DNA from 4 places in the Streptomyces sp. NPDC046931 genome. Region 2 is predicted to be linked to each of the others. Evidence: riboswitches for the same ligand, from Rfam matches in the RefSeq annotation. Region 2 holds a riboswitch; each other region holds the start of a gene.
What was found. Region 2 has a riboswitch for thiamine pyrophosphate ahead of ABZ876_RS20315 (thiamine ABC transporter substrate-binding protein). Riboswitches for the same ligand answer to the same signal wherever they lie in the genome.
Positions count from the first base shown of each region.

Region 1 (5,049 bases), on a different contig from region 2:
ATGCGGCTGCTGGAGGCCGTCGCCGAGCACGAGTACGGGGCCCCCGCCAAGCAGTTGGCCCGTGAGGTCGGTTTGGCGCTGCCCACGACGTACCACCTTCTGCGCACCCTGACCCACGAGGGCTATCTGCGCCGGGAGAAGGGCCTGTTCTTCCTCGGGGAGGCAGCCGAGCGGTTGAGCGGCAGCGCGGCCCAGCAGAAACGTCGCACCATGGTGAACGACGCGCTCGAACAATGGCGTGATTCGATCGGTGTCCCGGTCTACTACGCGGTATACCGCGAGGGTGAGATCGAGGTCCTCGGTGTTGCCGACAGCCCGGGCAGCCCGGCGGTCGGGGAGTGGGCGGACTTCCGGGAGACCGGGCACGCGCACGCGATCGGTCAGTGCCTGCTGTCGCAGCTCGACGAAGAGGCCCGGCGCGATCATCTCGACCGCTATCCGGTGCAGCCGCTCACGCCGTACACGGTGCGTGACAACCGCAGCCTGGAGCGCCGTCTGGAGCACGTGGAACCGGGGGAACCGGTCATCGAGCGCCAGGAGTACACGCTCGGTACGGCCTGCGCTGCGATCCCCCTCACCGTGGGCCCGACGGCTGCGGCGGTAGCCATCTCCCTGCCTTCACAGCAAGCCGACCGGCTGCTGCCGGCGGCCCGTCGGTTGCAGGCGGAGAGCGGCAGACTGCTAGGGACACTCACCCTCTCTATCAGTATCTGAAAACTCACTCCTTGTGATCTGCTGTGTACGTTCAGCAAACTTCCAGCAGGTGTCAGGGGGATCATTCCTGGCCAGTCGACGGCTACTGACGGGGTAGGCGATGCGCGAGTCGGTGCAGGCAGAGGTCATGATGAGCTTTCTCGTGTCCGAGGAGCTCTCCTTCCGCATTCCGGTGGAGCTGTGTTACGAGACCTGTGATCCCTATGCGGTACGTCTGACCTTCCATCTGCCCGGCGACGCACCCGTCACCTGGGCGTTCGGTCGTGAGTTGCTGGTGGACGGGGTGGGCCGGCCGTGCGGCGACGGCGATGTCCATATCTCCCCCGCCGAGCCGGACACTTTCGGCGATGTGCTGATCCGGCTCCAGGTGGGCGGCGACCGGGCGGTGTTCCGGTCGGGTGCGGTCCCCCTGGTGGCGTTCCTCGACCGCACCGACAAGCTGGTGCCGCTCGGGCAGGAGGGATCACTCGCCGACTTCGACGCGCATCTGGAGGAGGCGCTGGACCGGATCCTGGCGGAGGAGCAGAGCGCAGGCTGAGGCGGCGCGCGGCGCCGTAACGCTTCTGCTGGGGCGTCCTCCCGGTCCGGGACGTCTCAGCGCTTGCGGCGGCGCCCTCTCCCCCCACGGGCCGGGGCCGCCGCAGCCGGGGCGGCGGCTGTTCCCGGCCGGTCGGTCGAGACGACGACGGCGGCCAGGATCGTCGTCACCGGCACCGAGGCGACCAGCCCGATCGAGCCGACCAGCGTGCGCACGATCTCCTCGGCGACCAGCTCGCTGCCCGCGACCGAGACCACGCTGCTCTGCGCGATCGAGAAGAGCAGCAGCAGGGGCAGGGCCGCGCCCGCGTATGCCAGGACCAGCGTGTTGACGACCGAGGCGATGTGGTCGCGGCCGATACGGATGCCCGCACGGTACAGACCGCGCCAGCCCATCGACGGGTTGGCCTCGTGCAGTTCCCAGACCGCGGATGTCTGCGTGACGGTCACGTCGTCGAGGACGCCGAGCGAACCGATGATGACCCCGGCGAGCAGCAGTCCGCTCATGTCGATATGCGGGTACAACCCGTGGATCAGACCGGTGTTGTCGTCCGTGTTGCCGGTCAGTGCCGCCCAGCCGATGAACTCCGAGCCCAGTACACCGATCAGCGACAGGGAGATGAGCGTGCCGAGTACCGCGACGGAGGTACGGGCCGAGAGACCGTGGCACATGTAGAGGGCGATCAGCATGATGGCGCTCGACCCGACCACGGCCACGAGCAGCGGATTCGCGCCTTGCAGGATCGCGGGCAGGATGAAGAAACCGAGCACCAGGAAGCTGACGGCCAGCGCGACGAGCGCCATGATCCCGCGCATCCGGCCCACGACCACCACCGCCACGGCGAAGATGCCGGCGAGCAGGGCCATGGGGAACTTTCGGTCCACATCGGTCACCGAGTACTGAAGGTCCTTGGGCGCGGAGGGCTCGTACGCGACCACGACCTTCTCGCCCTCGTGCAACTGCCGTGACTGGTCCGGCTGCACGATCTCCGTGAAGGTACGGCCCTCATCCTTGCCGGTGTCGACGCGGACCGTCGCCTTCTTGCATGTGCCGGCCGGCCGCTGGGGGGCCGAGCCGTCGCCGGTGGACGCGTTCCCGGTCGGGGCCCCACCCGGGGCGTTCACGGAGGCACAGTCCACCGCCACGACCCTGGTGACCGTCGCCTGTTGGGTCTGCCGGTCGAACCCGACGCCGGAACGCTTGTGCGGCGGGACGCCACCGGGCCACAGCACCACGAGCCCGACCACGACCGCCGCCGTGAACGGGATGAGAATCGCGGCGATGACCCTGCGCAGATGCCGTGAGACAGGGGCGGCGGGGCCGTGGCTGTGGCTGTGGGAGTGGACGTGTCCCTCGTCCGGGCCATGGTGGTGACGCGGCTCGGACGGTGGGTGCGAGGGGGGATGCGGGGTCGGGGTCACCGCCCGATCATCGCAAGAACCCGTGAGGCCCACTGTTCAGCTTGCCCAATCAGACGCTAGCGTGAAAGGACCTTTGCACACGCGGGAGCTCGGAGCACCGGGCTGAGAGGGCGCTGACCTCCGCAGGCGCGATGTTTCACGTGGAACATCGACGGCGGAAACCGCTGCGTCGACCGCTGAACCTGTTACCGGGTAATGCCGGCGTAGGGAGTAGGTCTCATGACCATCAAGGACGCACGCACGCCTGCCTCCGTCCAGGGCGAAGAGCCCCAGGAGGCCGGGAAGTCCATCGGCTGGCACAAGGCGTACATCGAGGGCTCGCGCCCCGACCTGCGGGTGCCGGTCCGTCAGGTGCATCTCACCAACGGGCGGTCGGTCACCCTGTACGACACCTCCGGCCCGTACACCGATCCGGTCGCCGAGACCGATGTCCGCAGGGGCCTTGTGCCGCTGCGGGAGAACTGGATCGTCGCTCGCGGCGACACCGAGGAGTATGCGGGCCGCCCCGTCCGTCCCGAGGACGACGGGATCAGGCACACCTCGCCGCGTGGCGGCCTGCGGAACCTCGACGCGGTGTTCCCGGGACGCCCGCGCCAGCCGCGTCGCGGTCGCGACGGTGCCGCGGTGACACAGCTCGCGTACGCGCGCCGCGGGGAGATCACACCGGAGATGGAGTTCGTGGCCCTCCGCGAGAACGTCTCCCCCGAGGTCGTCCGCGAGGAGATCGCGGCGGGCCGGGCGGTGCTGCCGGCCAATGTCAACCACCCGGAGATCGAGCCGATGATCATCGGCAAACGGTTCCTGGTGAAGGTCAACGCCAACATCGGCAACTCCGCGGTCACCTCCTCCATCGAGGAGGAGGTCGAGAAGATGACCTGGGCGACCCGCTGGGGCGCCGACACGGTCATGGATCTGTCCACCGGCCGCAACATCCACACCACCCGTGAATGGGTGCTGCGCAACTCCCCCGTGCCCATCGGCACGGTGCCGCTCTACCAGGCGCTCGAGAAGGTCGACGGTAAGGCCGAGGAGCTGACCTGGGATATCTACAAGGACACGGTCATCGAGCAGGCCGAGCAGGGCGTGGACTACATGACGGTCCATGCGGGTGTGCGCCTGGCGTACGTACCGCTGACGGCGAACCGCAAGACCGGCATCGTCTCGCGCGGCGGCTCGATCATGGCGGCGTGGTGCCTCGCGCACCACAAGGAGTCGTTCCTCTACGAGAACTTCGAGGAGCTCTGCGAGATCCTCGCGGCCTACGACGTCACCTACTCGCTGGGCGACGGCCTGCGGCCCGGTTCGATCGCGGACGCCAACGACGCGGCGCAGTTCGCGGAGCTGCGTACCCTCGGGGAACTCGGCCGCATCGCAAGGGATTTCCACGTACAGACCATGATCGAGGGCCCGGGACACGTCCCGATGCACAAGATCAAGGAGAACATCGACCTTCAGCAGGAGATCTGCGATGAAGCTCCGTTCTATACGCTCGGCCCGCTGACCACGGACATCGCGCCGGCGTACGACCACATCACCTCTGGTATCGGTGCCGCGATGATCGCCTGGTGGGGCACGGCCATGCTCTGCTATGTCACCCCCAAGGAGCACCTGGGCCTGCCCAACCGTGACGACGTCAAGACCGGCGTCATCACCTACAAGATCGCTGCCCACGCGGCCGACCTCGCCAAGGGGCATCCGGGTGCACAGGAGTGGGACGACGCGCTGTCCGACGCGCGTTTCGAGTTCCGCTGGGAGGACCAGTTCAACCTGGCCCTCGACCCGGACACGGCCCGTGAATTCCACGACGAGACCCTTCCCGCCGAGCCCGCCAAGACGGCCCACTTCTGCTCGATGTGCGGTCCGAAGTTCTGTTCCATGAAGATCAGCCAGAGCATCACGGAGCGGTTCGGCGGTGAGGTGGCCGCGGGTGCGACGGCGGACGAGATCGCCGAGGGGATGCTCCAGAAGTCGAAGGAGTTCGCGGCGAGCGGGAACCGGGTGTACCTGCCGATCGCGGAGTGATCCCCCGCTGTGCGGTGCCGGGACAGGTCCCTGGCCGAAGTTCCGGCCCGCACCCCCTCAAGAGAACGCGGGCCGGCTTCGGTGCTCGAGGTCCGTCACTCCGGCTGGTGTTCCGGGCCCCCGAAGTCCGGGCTGGTGAAGTCCGGGCTGGTGAAGCTGGGGCGAGGGCCCGCGGCGGGGCCGCTGTCGGGGCTGCTGAAGCCCGGACGGCCGTAGCCGAGGTGCGGCATGCGGCTGGGGGTCGGTTCCGGTGCCGTGCGGCTCATCGCGGCCGCGCCCGGATCGGCGAGGGCGTCGCGGAGGAACGGCAGGATGCCGCGCTCCAGCAGTGCCTCGTGCCAGGCCTCCCGGGCC
Region 1 covers NZ_JBEYWX010000002.1:179,951-184,999, reverse strand. The annotation lists gene ABZ876_RS04885 (IclR family transcriptional regulator C-terminal domain-containing protein) at 1-714, shown strand; gene ABZ876_RS04880 (SsgA family sporulation/cell division regulator) at 815-1,252, shown strand; gene ABZ876_RS04875 (YibE/F family protein) at 1,309-2,673, opposite strand; TPP riboswitch at 2,745-2,900, shown strand; gene thiC (phosphomethylpyrimidine synthase ThiC) at 2,893-4,695, shown strand; gene ABZ876_RS04865 (hypothetical protein) at 4,791-5,049, opposite strand, start outside.
Region 1: linked by a shared signal. The riboswitch ahead of thiC (phosphomethylpyrimidine synthase ThiC) and the one ahead of ABZ876_RS20315 (thiamine ABC transporter substrate-binding protein) in region 2 are both predicted to bind thiamine pyrophosphate.

Region 2 (5,049 bases):
GCCCCGAGCACCGCGGCCGCCTCCCGCAGCCGCTCGTCCACGGCCCGCAGCACGGGCAGCATGGTGCGTACGACGAAGGGGGCGCCCACCAGCGCCTGCGCGAGCGGTACCAGGATCCAGGAACCGCGCAGGTCCAGCGGCGGCCGGTCGAGGGAGATCAGGAACCCGAAGCCGACGGTCACCGCGGAGACGCCGAGCGGCAGCATCAGCAGCGCGTCGAAGCCCCGGACCAGCCGGCCGGCGTCTCTGCGGGCGACGGCCGCGGCGGCGAGCGAGCCGATCAGCACGGCGATGAGGGTGGCGGCGACGGCGTAGGCGAGCGAGTTGCCGATCGCGTGGACGGGGGCCACGAGGAAGGTCCCGCCGTCCGCGTGCGTCAGGGCCTCGTAGTACGCGAACCCGGGCGCGTCGAGCGACCGCGCGACCAGGACGGCGAGCGGCAGGACGAGCAGGACGGCGACGGTGGCGAGGACCGAGCAGAGCAGCGCCCACTGGCCGGCCCCGCGCGGTCTGCGCGCCGTGCGGGACGCGTCGACCAGCCGCAGTGCGCTCTCCCGGCGGCGCACGGTCCAGGCGTGCAGCACGAGGATCGCGCCCACCGCCAGGAACTGGACGATCGTCAGCACGGCGGCCGTGGACAGGTCGAAGATCTCCGAGGTCTGCCGGTAGATCTCCACCTCCAGGGTGGAGAACGTCGGGCCGCCCAGGATCTGCACCACCCCGAACGAGGTGAACGTGAACAGGAAGACCATGAGGGCGGCGGCCGCCACGGCCGGGCCCAGAGCGGGCAGCGTCACCTTCCGCCAGGCGGTGACGCGGGAGGCGCCGAGTACGCGTGCGGCCTCCTCCTGACGCGGGTCGAGCTGCGCCCACAGGCCGCCGACCGTCCGGACGACGACCGCGTAGTTGAAGAAGACATGGGCGAGCAGGATGGCCCACACGGTCGTGTCGAGCCGGACGCCCCACAGGTCGTCGAGGAGTCCGCCACGGCCGACGAGTGCCAGGAACGCCGTGCCGACGACGACCGTGGGCAGCACGAACGGCACGGTGACGACCGCGCGCAGCACCTGCTTGCCGGGGAAGTCCAGGCGGGCGAAGACATAGGCGCCGGGCATCGCCACCAGCAGGGTGAGGGCCGTGGAGGCGAGCGCCTGCCAGGTGGTGAACCACAGCACATGGCGGATGTCGGGCTGTGCGAGCACCTCCGTGAGGCGGCCGAGGCGCCACACCCCGTCGACGCGCAGACCGCGCGTGACGATCGCGGCGACGGGGTAGGCGAAGAAGACCGCGAAGAACACGGCCGGCAGGGCCATGAGCCCGAACCGCGCCGCGCCTCCCCGGCTCTTCGGGGCTACTTCAGAACGAGCGACGTCCACGACCTGACCCACTGGTCACGGTTGGCGGCGATCTTCGCCGGGGCCATGGTCGCGGGGTGCTCGGCCGCGGGCCCGTACTCGGTGAACTCGGCGGGGACCCGCGCTCCCTGCACGACCGGGTAGACGTACATGTTGAACGGCATGTCCTCCTGGAACCTCCTGCTGATCAGGAAGTCGAGGAACGCCTTGGCGCCCTTGGGGTTGTGAGCGTTGCTCAGCAGGCCCGCGAACTCGATCTGGCGGAAGCAGGTGCCGGTCGCGACGCCGGTCGGCGCGGTCTTGGGCCGCGGCTTGGCGTAGACGACCTCGGCGGGCGGCGAGGAGGCGTAGGAGACGACGAGCGGCCGGTCGCCCCCAGCCTTCCGGCCCGGTGCCGAACCCGAGAACTCCTGCTGGTAGGCCTGCTCCCAGCCGTCGACCACCTTGACGCCGTTGTCCTTGAGTTTCTTCCAGTAGTCCTGCCAGCCTCCCCCGCTCTCGGCTCCGCCCGAGCGGGAGGTGCCCCCGTCGCCGTAGTGGGCGGCCGTGCCGAGCAGGAAGCCGAGACCCGGCGAGGAGGTGGAGGCGTTCTCGGTGACGAGGAGGTTCCGGTACGCGGGCTTGGTGAGGTCGTCGAGGGAGGCGGGCGGGGCGAGCTTGTGGTCGGCGAAGTACTTCTTGTCGTAGTTCACGCAGATGTCGCCGTAGTCGACGGGCGTGACCCGGTGCCTGTCGTCGAGCTGGTACTGCGCGCCGACCCGGTCCAGTCCCTTGGCCGCGTACGGCTGGAACAGACCGTTGTCGAGCGCCCGGGACAGCAGCGTGTTGTCGACGCCGAAGAAGACGTCGCCCTGCGGATTGTCCTTGGTGAGGATCGCCTTGTTGACGGCCTGGCCCGCGTCGCCGTCGGGGAGGACCTTGACCCGGTAACCCGACTCCTTCTCGAACGCCGCGACGACGCTCTTGGAGGCGGCCCACGAGTTGTGGCTGACGAGGGTCACCGTCTTCGGGTCGCCGCCGCTGCCGCCCGTGGAGCCGGACGATCCGCACGCGGACAGCGTGACCAGGCCCAGCCCCACGGCGAGGGCCGCGAACTGCCTGCGGGTGATGCTCACTGAATTCCTCCTGGAGGTGACCAGGAAGAGACGCGGCCCTGTCCTGGGGCCCCGAAGGGACCCGGGCAGGGCGCAACAGCTCGAGTGAAGACCGAACTTCCTACCCAGAATGACCTGGGCGAGGTTCAGAGGGTCTGCGGGCTCTCCCGCACTCTCAGCGCTGTGGCGCTCCCCTGTCGGAATATGAAGGTATGCCTGATATGAAGTTATGCCTGTGATGATATGGACGGCCCTCAGACTACCGCTCGGTGGCCGCCAGCTGACCACACGCTCCGTCGATCTCCTGACCCCGGGTGTCCCGGATGGTCACCGGCACCCCATGGGCGGCGATCGCCTCGACGAACGCCTTCTCGTCCTCGGGCCGTGACGCGGTCCACTTGGAGCCGGGCGTCGGGTTGAGCGGGATCAGATTGACGTGGACGGGCCTGCCCTTGAGCAGCCGGCCGAGCCGATCGCCGCGCCACGCCTGGTCGTTGATGTCCCGGATCAGGGCGTACTCGATGGACAGCCGGCGTCCCGACTTCTCGACGTACTCGAACCCGGCGTCGAGGACCTCCCGCACCTTCCACCGAGTGTTGACGGGCACGAGGGTGTCGCGCAGCTCGTCGTCCGGCGCGTGCAGGGAGATGGCGAGGCGGCACTTGAAGCCCTCGTCGGCGAAGCGGTGGATGGCCGGCACCAGCCCGACGGTCGACACGGTGATCCCGCGCTGCGAGAGCCCGAGCCCGTCCGGCGCGGGGTCGGTGAGGGCACGGATGGCGCCGACGACACGCTTGTAGTTGGCGAGCGGCTCGCCCATGCCCATGAACACGATGTTGGACAGCCGCGCCGGCCCGCCGGGGATCTCACCGTCGCGCAGTGCCCGCATGCCGTCCACGATCTGGTGCACGATCTCCGCGGTGGACAGGTTGCGGTCCAGGCCGGCCTGGCCGGTGGCGCAGAACGGGCAGTTCATGCCGCAGCCCGCCTGGGAGCTGATGCACATGGTGACCCGGTCGGGGTAGCGCATCAGCACGGACTCCACGAGCGTCCCGTCGAACAGCCGCCACAGCGTCTTGCGGGTGGTGTCCTGGTCCGTCGACAGATGCCGTACGACCGTCATCAGCTCCGGCAGCAGCGCCTCCTGGAGCCTGGGGCGCGAGGAGGCGGGAATGTCGGTCCACTGCTCCGGGTCGTGTGAGAACCGCGCGAAGTAGTGCTGCGAGAGCTGCTTGGCGCGGAACGGCTTCTCACCGACCGCGGCGACCGCCTCCTTGCGCTCGGCGGGCGTGAGGTCGGCAAGATGCCGCGGCGGGGTCTTGGCTCCGCGCGGCGCGACGAAAGTGAGTTCTCCGGGCTTAGGCATGGCCTCACCAGTGTCGCAGATCGACTTGGGTGGCCTGGGGCTGCCGGTCGCTACGGCTGTCGTCAGTGGTCGTCGCCGGTCGCCGGTGAGCGGCCTCGGACGGCCCGGAGACGGCCCAGCCTGCAGACCCCTACACCGAAGGGCTCACCGCTGGATCACCTGGCCGTGGAGTGTTCTGCCTCCAATACACAAGTCGGGAGAGGCACCGAAGGAGAACAAGGAAGCGCTCTGACCTGGTGACTTCGCTGCGGCGCCTAGTGCCGCATCAGGCTGCCCTCAGTCCAGCCCCTTGCCGGGGCCGGGATCGGGATCGTTTGTCAGCGTTGGTTGTCGCTGAGCAGCCCCGCACGACCCGCACCCTCCCCGAACGGGGACTGCGGGCCGGGGAGGGCGGGCCTCAGGCGGGAATGAGGCCGTGGGGGTCGATGATGAACTTGAGGGGCACTCCCGTGTCGAAGGTCGCGTAGGCCCCGGGGGCCTCGTCGAGGCTGATCACCTTCGTGTTGAGCATGGCGCTCAAGTAGGGCATGCGGTCCCACAGGATCGCCATCATCAGCTCGCGGTTGTACTGCATGATCGGTGCCTGCCCGGCGGTGATCCGCGGCGACTTGATCCAGGCCTTGCCGAAGTCGATCGGGTACGTTCCCTCTTGCTCTTCCTTCGACTTCGCGAGCGGGTCGGGGCCGTAGACGCCGATGACTCCGGTGGCTCCGCCCGCGCGGGTGGCGTCGATCACCTGGTTGATGGCGTAGGCCGGGTCCATGTCCTCGGCCTGGCTGCCGATGCCGTGTGCCTCGGTGCCGACGTAGTCGACTGCGCAGTCGACCCTGGGTTCGCCCAGGATGGCCTCGATCTGGTCGGTGAGCGCCGCGTCCTGGGTCAGGTCGATCGTCTCGCAGCCGTTCTGCTTCACCAGTTCCAGGCGGTCCTTGTTGTGGTCGCCGACGATGATGCAGGACGCCCCTAGGAGGCGCGCCGATGCTGCGGCGCAGCGGCCGACCGGGCCGGCGCCGGCGATGTACACGGTCGAGCCCGGCTTGGCACCGGCCTCCATGAGACCGTGGAACGCGGTGGGCAGGATGTCCGAGAGCACCGCCAGGTCACGGATCTTCGCCATGGCCTGGTCCTTGTCCGGGAACCTCAGGAGCTGGAAGTCGGCGTACGGGACGAACAGGTACTCGGCCTGGCCGCCGTCCCAGTCGCCCAGGTTGAAGCCGTATGCTCCGCAGGCCAC
Region 2 covers NZ_JBEYWX010000011.1:8,949-13,997, forward strand. The annotation lists gene ABZ876_RS20310 (iron ABC transporter permease) at 1-1,376, opposite strand, end outside; gene ABZ876_RS20315 (thiamine ABC transporter substrate-binding protein) at 1,352-2,464, opposite strand; TPP riboswitch at 2,550-2,655, opposite strand; gene rlmN (23S rRNA (adenine(2503)-C(2))-methyltransferase RlmN) at 2,709-3,815, opposite strand; gene ABZ876_RS20325 (alcohol dehydrogenase catalytic domain-containing protein) at 4,213-5,049, opposite strand, start outside.

Region 3 (5,049 bases), on a different contig from region 2:
CGCGGCCACCGTGCGCGGGCCCTGGAGGGCGTTGTCCCAGTGGTGGACCAGCAGGCGCTGCTCGTACCGCCCCGACGGGAAGGACGCGCAGTCCCCGACCGCGTACACGTCCGGCACCGATGTACGCAGATGCTCGTCGGCCAGTACCTCCCCGTGCACGCCCAGCTCGATGCCCGAGCCGGCGAGCCACGCCGTGGCCGGGCGCGCTCCGATGCCCACGACCACCGCGCCCGCCGGCACCCGGGACCCGTCGTCGAGCACCACGGCCCCCGGCTCGACGCGGTCCACGCGCGCGCGGGTGCGCAGTTCGGCCCCGCTGTCCGCGTACCAGGCGGCCATCGGCGCGGCCACCTCCGCGGGCAGCGCCCCCGCGAGCGGCCGGTCCGCGGCCTCCACCACGGTCACCGCGCAGCCCGCCTCACGCGCCGCGGTGGCGAACTCGGCACCGATCCAGCCCGCGCCCACGACCACGATGTCGTGCTGCTCGGCGAGGACCGGCCGCAGCCGCTCGGCGTCGTCCAGCGTGCGCAGCAGATGCACACCGGGGACGCCGTGCGCGCCCGGCAGCCGGATGGGTTCGGCTCCGCTGGCGAGGACGAGAACGTCGTATGGGACGGGTCCCTCGGTGGTGTCCAGCTCGTGGTCGCCGGGGCGCAGGCCGACCACCTCGCAGCCCAGCCGGAGTTCGATGCGCAGGGCCTCGAAGTCGACGTCGAAGGCGGAGCCCTCGGCCTTGCCGAGCAGCACGGCCTTGGACAGCGGCGGCCTGTCGTACGGCTGGTGCGGCTCCGCGCCGATCAGTGTCACGCTGCCGGTGAAGCCCTGTTCGCGCAGGGCGACCGCGGTCTGCACCCCGGCCATGCCCGCGCCCACGACGACGACGCGCCGTGCCGAATCGCCCCGTGCCTGCGTCTGCTCGCTCACCTGATCACCATAGTCAACTGACAATGCGTCAGTCAGGGGGCATGCTGAGTGACCTGCTCCACAGCACTCGTCCCGCTGGCTGCCGCACCCCGTCCGAGCCGCGCGCACCGGGGAACCGGGGGCGGTCTCCCCTTCGCATACCCGCCCGACGGCGGTACAACCTCACCCCCGTGAGGCTCTCTTACCGGCGCGGACGGGCACGGACTAGGGTGGCCCCCGTACAAGCACTCGCGGGAGCCCGGACGCACCGGGCTGAGAGGGAGGCTGGCCGGCCTCCGACCGTACGAACCTGATCCGGATCATGCCGGCGAAGGGAGGGGGCTGGACGCCCATGTCGCCCATACGTACCTCAGACGTCCTCGTGGTCGGGGGCGGAATCATCGGACTCGTCACGGCCTGGCGCGCCGCGCAGCACGGGTTGGCCACGACCGTGGTGGATCCCGCCCCGGGTGGTGGAGCCGCCCAGGTGGCCGCCGGGATGCTCGCCGCCGTCACCGAACTGCACTACGGCGAGCAGACGCTGCTCGCACTCAATCTGGAGTCCGCGCGCCGCTACCCGGACTTCGCCGCCGAGCTGACCGAGGCCGCCGGCCAGGACCTCGGCTACCGCCGGTGCGGCACGCTCGCCGTCGCGCTGGACGCCGACGACCGCGCCCACCTGCGGGAACTGCATGCCCTCCAGCAGCGGTCCGGCCTCGCGTCGGAGTGGCTGAGCGGCCGCGAGTGCCGCCGCCTGGAGCCGATGCTCGCGCCCGGTGTGCGCGGCGGGCTCAGGGTCGACGGCGATCACCAGATCGACCCGCGGCGGCTCGTCGCGGCGCTGCTCACGGCCTGTGAACGGGCCGGCGTCGTCTTCCACCGCGGATGGGCCGAGCGGCTGACGGTACTGCGGGAGCGCGCCGCCGGCGTCGGCACCGCCGGCGGCACCGAGCTCGCCGCCGGGCAGGTCGTCCTCGCCGCGGGCAGTCTCAGCGGACGGCTCGCCGGGGTTCCCGAGCAGGTCCTGCCCCCCGTGCGCCCGGTGAAGGGGCAGGTGCTGCGGCTGACCGTGCCGAAGGGGTACGCACCGTTCCTGAGCCGTACCGTGCGCGCCGTCGTCCGCGGCGGCCACCTCTACCTGGTGCCGCGTGAGAACGGCGAGCTGGTGGTCGGCGCGACCAGCGAGGAACTGGGCTGGGACACGACGGTCACCGCGGGCGGGGTCTACGAGCTGCTGCGCGACGCCCACGAGCTGGTCCCCGGAATCACCGAGCTGCCGCTGACCGAGACCCGGGCCGGACTGCGCCCGGGCTCCCCGGACAACGCGCCGCTGCTCGGCCCGACGGAGCTGGACGGCCTGCTGCTGGCCACGGGGCACCACCGCAACGGCGTCCTGCTCACCCCGGTGACCGGTGACGTCATGGCCCATGTCCTGACCACGGGCGAGCTGCCGGACGAGGCCCGCCCCTTCACGCCCCGGCGGTTCGCCGCCGCCACGCTCACGGAGCAGCCCGCATGAACATCTCGGTCAACGGGGAGTCCCGCCAGTTCGCTCCCGGTACCGCACTCGACGCCGTCGTACGAGCACTCACCGCGGCTCCCTCCGGTGTGGCGGCCGCCCTCAACGAAACCGTCGTCCCGCGCGCGCAGTGGCCGTCGACCCGCATCTCCGAGGGGGATCGTGTCGAGGTCCTCACCGCCGTTCAAGGAGGCTGATCCGATGGCCGACGATCCCTTCGTCCTCGGTGGGACGACGTTCTCGTCCCGGCTGATCATGGGCACCGGCGGTGCGCCGAGCCTCGATGTCATGGAGCGGGCGCTGGTGGCGTCCGGTACGGAGCTGACGACGGTCGCGATGCGGCGCGTCGACGCCTCGGTGCACGGCTCGGTGCTGTCCGTGCTCGACCGGCTCGGCATCCGGGTGCTGCCCAACACGGCGGGCTGCTTCACCGCGGGCGAGGCGGTGCTCACCGCCCGTCTTGCGCGCGAGGCGCTGGGCACCGACCTGGTGAAGCTGGAGGTCATCGCCGACGAGCGGACGCTGCTGCCCGACCCGATCGAGCTGATGGACGCGGCCGAGACTCTGGTCGACGACGGTTTCACCGTCCTGCCGTACACGAACGACGACCCCGTCCTCGCCCGGAAGCTGGAGGACGTCGGCTGCGCCGCGATCATGCCGCTGGGCTCGCCGATCGGCTCCGGGCTCGGTATCCGCAACCCGCACAACTTCCAGCTGATCGTGGAGCACGCGCGTGTGCCGGTCATCCTGGACGCGGGCGCGGGCACGGCCTCGGATGTGGCCCTGGCGATGGAGCTGGGCTGCGCGGGGGTGATGCTCGCCTCGGCGGTCACCCGGGCGCAGGAACCGGTCCTGATGGCGGAGGCGATGCGGCACGCGGTGGAGGCGGGCCGCCTGGCCCGGCGGGCCGGGCGCATTCCGCGCCGGCACTTCGCGGAGGCGTCGTCGCCGACGGAGGGCATGGCCCGCCTGGACCCGGAGCGGCCCGCCTTCTGAGTCCGGGGCCGGCCACCGCGGCCGCGCGCAGGCGGGCCGGCCCCACATGCGGGGTGCGTCACAGCTCGGCTGCAGTCGTGCCCCGGTGGGGCGGCGACGGAGAGGGCCGACAGTGGTCCCTCGTAGACTCACCTGCGTGGATACGACCCTTCAGGACCCCCTCGTCGGGCAGGTGCTCGACGGCCGCTATCGCGTGGACGCACGGATCGCGACCGGCGGGATGGCCGCGGTCTACCGGGCCGTGGACACCCGCCTGGACCGCGTCCTCGCGCTCAAGGTGATGCACCCGGCACTGGCCGCGGACGCGTCGTTCGTCGAGCGCTTCATCCGTGAGGCCAAGTCGGTCGCGCGCCTCGCCCACCCCAATGTGGTGCAGGTCTTCGACCAGGGCACCGACAGGTCGTACGTCTACCTCGCCATGGAGTACGTCGCCGGGTGCACCCTGCGTGACGTGCTGCGCGACCGGGGGGCGCTGCGCCCGCGCGCCGCCCTGGACATCCTGGAGCCGGTGCTGGCCGCGCTGGGCGCCGCGCACCGTGCCGGGTTCGTGCACCGCGACATGAAGCCGGAGAACGTACTGATAGGTGACGACGGCCGGGTCAAGGTGGCCGACTTCGGTCTCGTCCGGGCCGTCGACACCGTCACCAACACCACGGGCGCCGTCCTCGGCACCGTCTCCTACCTCGCCCCGGAACAGATAGAACACGGCACGGCCGACCCCCGGGTCGACGTGTACGCGTGCGGGGTCGTCCTGTACGAGATGCTGACCGGCGCCAAGCCGCACCACGGCGACTCCCCCGCCCAGGTGCTCTACCGGCATCTGAACGAGGACGTGCCGCCGCCGTCGGCCGCCGTGCCGGGGCTGGCGGTCGAACTGGACGAACTGGTCACGGCGGCGACCGCCCGCAACCCGGAGCTGCGTCCGGACGACGCGGTGGCGCTGCTCGGCCAGGTGCTCGACGCGCGCAGCGCGCTCACCGCCGAACAGCTGGACGCCGTACCGCCGGGGGCCCTCGCCTCCGAGCACGACAACGCCGAGGACCGTACGAGCGTGATCCCGCGTCTGCTGCCGGGCCGCCCGGCGCGCGGCGACCACGGCGACTCCGAGGCCGTACTCAACCGGACGAGCCTGCTCCAGACCCCGCCGCCCGAGCCCGCCGGGCGCTCCAGGCGTCCCCGCGGGGTGCTCGCGCTCGTCCTCGCCGCACTGCTGGTTTTCGGCGTCGGCGCGGGCGTCTGGTACATCAACTCCGGCCAGTTCACCAAGGTCCCGCCGCTGCTGGCGAAGACCGAGGCCGAGGCGCGGACCCGGCTGAAGCGGGCCGGGCTCGAGGCCGGGCCGGTCAGACACTCCTACAGCGACACGGTCAAGCGCGGCACGGTGATCGGCACCGATCCCCCGGCGGGCGCGCGGATCCGCTCCCACGACTCGGTGACATTGACCGTCTCGGACGGCCCCGAGACGGTGCAGGTGCCCGATGTGAAGGGCGACCCGCTGGCCAGGGCGCAGGACCGGCTCAAGAAGGCCGGCCTGGTCCCGGGCATGGTCACGCAGGCGTTCAGCGAGGACGTGCCCAGGGGCTCGGTGATGGGCACGGACCCGGTGGCGGGCACCAGGCGTCACGGCGGTT
Region 3 covers NZ_JBEYWX010000003.1:71,856-76,904, reverse strand. The annotation lists gene ABZ876_RS07540 (FAD-dependent oxidoreductase) at 1-924, opposite strand, end outside; TPP riboswitch at 1,145-1,257, shown strand; gene thiO (glycine oxidase ThiO) at 1,256-2,422, shown strand; gene thiS (sulfur carrier protein ThiS) at 2,419-2,619, shown strand; gene ABZ876_RS07525 (thiazole synthase) at 2,624-3,418, shown strand; gene pknB (Stk1 family PASTA domain-containing Ser/Thr kinase) at 3,555-5,049, shown strand, end outside.
Region 3: linked by a shared signal. The riboswitch ahead of thiO (glycine oxidase ThiO) and the one ahead of ABZ876_RS20315 (thiamine ABC transporter substrate-binding protein) in region 2 are both predicted to bind thiamine pyrophosphate.

Region 4 (5,049 bases), on a different contig from region 2:
ACGTTGCGGTTGTCCTCGCCTGCCTGGTTGGCGGCGCCCCAGTAGACGTCGTCGATGCGGGCCGGGTCGAGGCCGGGCACGTCCGCGACCAGGGCGCGGATCACCGTCGCGGCGAGGTCGTCGGGCCGTACGGGGGACAGGGCGCCGCGCAGCTTGCCGATGGGGGTGCGGCGGGCTGCCGCGAAGTGGACGGTACGCACGACGGGACTCCTGATCGGCCTCAGACCATTAATTAGCACCGCTAGTTTTAACTATAGACCGCGGACGGCCTACCGGGAAAGCTTCCCGCCCCGCTCCCCCGCTCCGGACCTGCCACCGGGTTTCACCCCATCCGTCCCGGGCACCCGGGCCGGGCAAGACGACCGGCATACCGACCGGCATACCGACCGACAAGGAGAAGCGCGCGATGACCGTGGTGCACAGCACCCTGCCCGAGCCTGCACGCCAGGTCACGGGGGACGCCCTCCAGGAGACCCTGGTGGATCTGCTCGGGCTGTCACTCGTCGGGAAGCAGGCCCACTGGAACATCGTCGGACCGAGGTTCCGTTCGATCCACCTCCAACTGGACGAAGTCGTGGCCACGGCACGCACGTACGCCGACACCGTCGCCGAGCGGGCCGCCGCGCTCGGCGTCCCGCCGGACGGGCGGCCGGAGACCGTCGCGTCCGCCTTCGGCCTGACGGGTGCGAAGGAGGGCTGGCTGCATGACACGGACGTCGTACGGCTGATGGCGGAGTCGCTGGAGACGGCGATCGGACGGCTGCGTACGCGGATCGACGCCACGGAGAAGGCCGATCCGGTCACCCAGGACCTGCTCATCGGACTCACCGCGGAGCTGGAGAAGCAGCGCTGGATGTTCGAGGCCGAGAACTGGCCGCGGGAGGACTGAACCACCGACGAACAGGGGCCGTGCCACCGAGGGCGGAGAGGAGTACGCCATGACCGACGCCCTGGAGATGGACGCGCTGTGGGACGAGTTCCACCGCGTGGTCAACATGACCTCCCAGGAACTCGCAGCCTGGCTGCGGGTCCTGGACGCCGGCGAGGACACCGAGCCGCTGCCCGAGCATGCGGGCCCGCCGACCGGACGGCATGTCCTCGCGATCCTGCAGAAGCGGCGCACGGATCTGACCGACGACGACATCCAGGTGATGCATGAGGTCGTGGACACCGTGACCGCCCAGCAGGACTTGTACGACGAACCGGAGCCCGAGCGTGCCGAGGACGAGGACCGCCGCCATCGGCTGATGACCATCGGCCACGACCCGCTCAAGCCGCCGAAGTGAGATCACCGTGCCCCGCCGCGACAAGGCGGACCGCGTCGTGGGAGAACTCGTCCGCGAACACGGTCACACCTACGCCGAGGAAGCGGGTATCCCGCTCAAGGACGCCCCGCAGCCGCTCTACCGGCTGCTGCTGATGGCCCTGCTGCTCAGCGCCCGCATCCGCACCTCGATCGCCCTGGAGACGGTGCGGGCGCTGCAGGAGGCGGGTCTGCGCGATCCGCGGCGCATGGCCGGGGCCGACTGGCAGGAGCGTGTGGACGCGCTCGGCCGGGGCGGCTACCGGCGCTACGACGAGCGGACGGCGACCCAGCTCGGCGACGGCGCCGAGCTGCTGACGGAGCGTTGGGGAGGCGATCTGCGCCGGCTGCGGAAGGAGGCGGACGGGGACATTCCGACGCTGCGCGAGTTGCTTCAGGAGATTCCGGGGATCGGGCCGGCCGGCGCCGACATCTTCCTGCGGGAGGTGCAGCGGGTCTGGCCGGAGGTGGCGCCGTACGTGGACGCCAAGGCGCTGTCCGGAGCCGAGCGGCTCGGGCTGCCCAAGGACCCGGAGAAACTGGTGGGGCTGGCCGGCGACACCGAACCTACGGTGCTGTCCGCCGCGTTGGTGCGGGCGGCACTGGACAAGAAGGTGGCGGAGGGCGTGCTGGAGCACGCGGCCTAGGACCGCCGCCTCGGCGACCGCCGGCACCGCACGCGAGGGGAGAAGGGCCGCTGCCGGATCCGGCGGCGGCCCATCCGTATGGCACATCCCGCAGCTCGGGTTAATCTTGCCGCCGTACCGGACACGGGGTGCCCCGCTCGGGGCTGAGATCACACCCGTCGAACCTGAACCAGTTCGTACTGGCGGAGGGATGTCTTTCATGCCTTTGGCGCATGTTCCCGGCGGGCTGCCCGCCGACAGCCGGCGAGCCGTCTTCGACGGGCGGATGCCCACCGCACCCGGCGATCTCCGCATCGAGGGGCACGGCATCGAGCCGGTTCCCGAGACCCGTCGCTACGGAGGCCCGGGCCGCCTGTTCACCGTGTGGTTCGCGCCCAATCTGACCATGACCGGTGTGTTCACCGGCACCATCGGTATCGCGCTCGGGCTCGACTTCACCACCGCCCTCGCCGCGGTCGTCCTCGGTACGGTGCTCGGCGCGGTGCCCACCGCCTATCTGAGCACCTGGGGCAGCCGCACCGGCGCCGGTCAGCTGCCGCTCGCCCGGCTCGCGTTCGGGCGGGCGGTGGCTCTGCCGGGTGTGCTCCAGTGGCTGTCGTCGGTCGCCTGGGACGCGCTGATCGGGCTGTTCGGCGGGGACGCGCTGGCCCGGCTGTGCGGCTGGCCGTTCTGGCTGGGTGTCCTGGTGGTGATGCTCGCGCAGGGAGCCCTGGGGGTCCTCGGATACGAGGCGATCCACCGCCTCCAGATCGTGATGACGTTCGTCCTCGCGGCCGCCTTCTCGCTGATCGCCCTGCGGATGTCAGGCAGCGTCCACCCGGCCGCCACGGGCAGCGCACACGGCGCCGACCGGGCGGGCGCGTTCGTGCTGACCAGCACCATCGCGCTCAGCCTCGCCCTGTCGTGGGCGCCGTACGCCAGCGACTTCAGCCGCTATCTGCCGCGTGCCACCTCCCGCTCCCGGATGTTCTGGTGCACGCTGCTCGGACTGGTGGTGTCCTTCGTGGCCGTACAGGCCCTCGGGCTGTGGGCGGCGGCCGCGCTCACCGACCAGACGGCGGCGGGGGTCGAGGCGCTGCTGGGTGGAGGCGCGGCCGGGGCCTTCGGACTGCTGGCCGTGGCGCTGGCGGCACTGTGCAGCAACGCGATGAACGACTACAGCGGTTCCCTGGCGCTTCAGACGGTGGGCGTGCGCATGCCGCGTCCGGCGGCGGCCGCGCTCGCCGCGCTGCTCGGCTTCCCGCTGGTGCTGTGGATGCACGCGGCGGACACGACAGCCCGTTTCCAGAACGTCCTGCTGTTCGTGAGCTACTGGATTCCCGGGTTCGTGGCGATCGTGGTCACCGACTGGCTCGCCCGCCGCGGCACCGGCATCGATCTCGCCGCCGAGACGGCCCGGCCGCGGCCGGTGTGGCCCCCGCTGCTGGCGTTCACCGTGGCGTTCGCGGCGGCGGTGCCCTTCATGGACACCGGCCTGTACGTGGGTCCGGTCGCCCGCGCGCTGCACGGCGCCGACGTCTCGTACTACGTGGCGTTCCTGGTGGCGCTCGCGGTGTACGCGCCGCTGCGCGCCCGAGAGACCCGAGAAGCCCGGAAGGTCCGGCAGTCCCGAGAGGAGGGTCGCGCATGACCGCGCCGCCCCGTGTGCTGACGATCGCCGGATCCGACTCCGGCGGCGGCGCCGGGATCCAGGCCGACCTGAAGACCATGCTGGCGCTCGGCGCGCACGGGATGAGCGTGGTCACCGCGGTGACGGCCCAGAACTCGGTGGGCGTGCAGGGTGCCTGGGAGCTGCCCGTGGAGGCGGTCCGCGCCCAGTACCGCAGCGTCGTCGACGACATCGGCGTCCAGGCGGTCAAGACCGGGATGCTCGCCTCCCCCGCGCTGGTCACGACGGTGGCCGATCTGCTCGCGGACATGGCCGCCCCGGTCGTGGTGGACCCGGTGAGCGTCTCCAAGCACGGAGACCGGCTGCTCGCCGACGACGCGCTGGACGCCCTACGCGGCCGGCTGCTTCCGCTCGCCACGGTCACCACACCCAACCTGGACGAGGTCGCCGAGCTGACCGGTCTGGAGGTGACCGATGAGCCCGGCATGCGCCGCGCGGCCGCGCACCTGCTGTCGTACGGGCCCCGGTGGGTCCTGGTGAAGGGCGGGCATCTGCCCGGGGCGGCCGTGGACCTGCTGACGGACGGCTGCGAGGAGCACTGGTTGCGCGCCGAGCGCCACGACAACCGGCACACCCACGGCACGGGCTGCACCCTCGCCTCGGCCGTCGCGGTCGGGCTCGCGCAGGGCCTCACGGTGCCCGAGGCGGTACGACGGGCCAAGGGGTACGTCACGGCGGCCATCGCGGCGGGCTTCGCGCTGGGCGCCGGCATCGGGCCGGTGGACCACGGGTGGCGACTGCGGGAGGCGGGGGCGTAGGGGACGGGGGTGGGGCGTCGATGACCGGGTGACCGTCGGCTGCACGCTCGTCGGGGTCGTGGTCGCCTCGGCGGTCGGCATCGACCCGGCCTGGTCGGCGCTGGGCGGAGCGCTGGTCCGCGCCGGCCGTGCGCTCGTCCGGCGCCGGGCCACCCCGCTCACGGCGGTACGGGCCGCCGCGCCGTCGTTTCCGGCGTTCGTCCTGGCGCTGGGCATCGTCGTGCGGGCCGTCGTCAACCACGGGCTCGCGGACGCCTCGACCGGCTCGTCCCGGGTGGGACGGGACTGCCCGCCCTGCTCGGGATCGCGGCCCTGGCGGCCCTGCCGGCCAATTCGATCAACAACCTGCCGGCGGTGCCGGTCCTGCTGCCGCCGGCCGTGCCGTCCGGGCCCGGCGCGGTGCTCGCCGCCGTGCTCGGCGTGAACATCGGTCCCGATCTCACCTGTGCGGGGTCGCCGGCCACGCTGCTCTGGCGGCGCCATCGCCCACCGGTACAGCCGCGGCGTCGACCTCAGGGAGTTCACCCCGCTCGGGGCCATCGCGGTACCGGCCGCCCTGGCGGGCGCAGTGGTGGCGTTGTGGGCCTCCCTCCACCTCGTCGGGCCATGAGCGCATGGCCCGCCCGGGGGGCCGGCGCCCGGCCGGCGCAGATCGCTCTTCTCGCGGTGAGC
Region 4 covers NZ_JBEYWX010000030.1:41,650-46,698, forward strand. The annotation lists gene ABZ876_RS33950 (thiolase family protein) at 1-200, opposite strand, end outside; gene ABZ876_RS33955 (DNA starvation/stationary phase protection protein) at 407-889, shown strand; gene ABZ876_RS33960 (DUF3140 domain-containing protein) at 939-1,286, shown strand; gene ABZ876_RS33965 (endonuclease) at 1,294-1,950, shown strand; TPP riboswitch at 2,065-2,158, shown strand; gene ABZ876_RS33970 (cytosine permease) at 2,150-3,580, shown strand; gene thiD (bifunctional hydroxymethylpyrimidine kinase/phosphomethylpyrimidine kinase) at 3,577-4,377, shown strand; partial or broken gene ABZ876_RS33980 (ArsB/NhaD family transporter) at 4,406-4,987, shown strand.
Region 4: linked by a shared signal. The riboswitch ahead of ABZ876_RS33970 (cytosine permease) and the one ahead of ABZ876_RS20315 (thiamine ABC transporter substrate-binding protein) in region 2 are both predicted to bind thiamine pyrophosphate.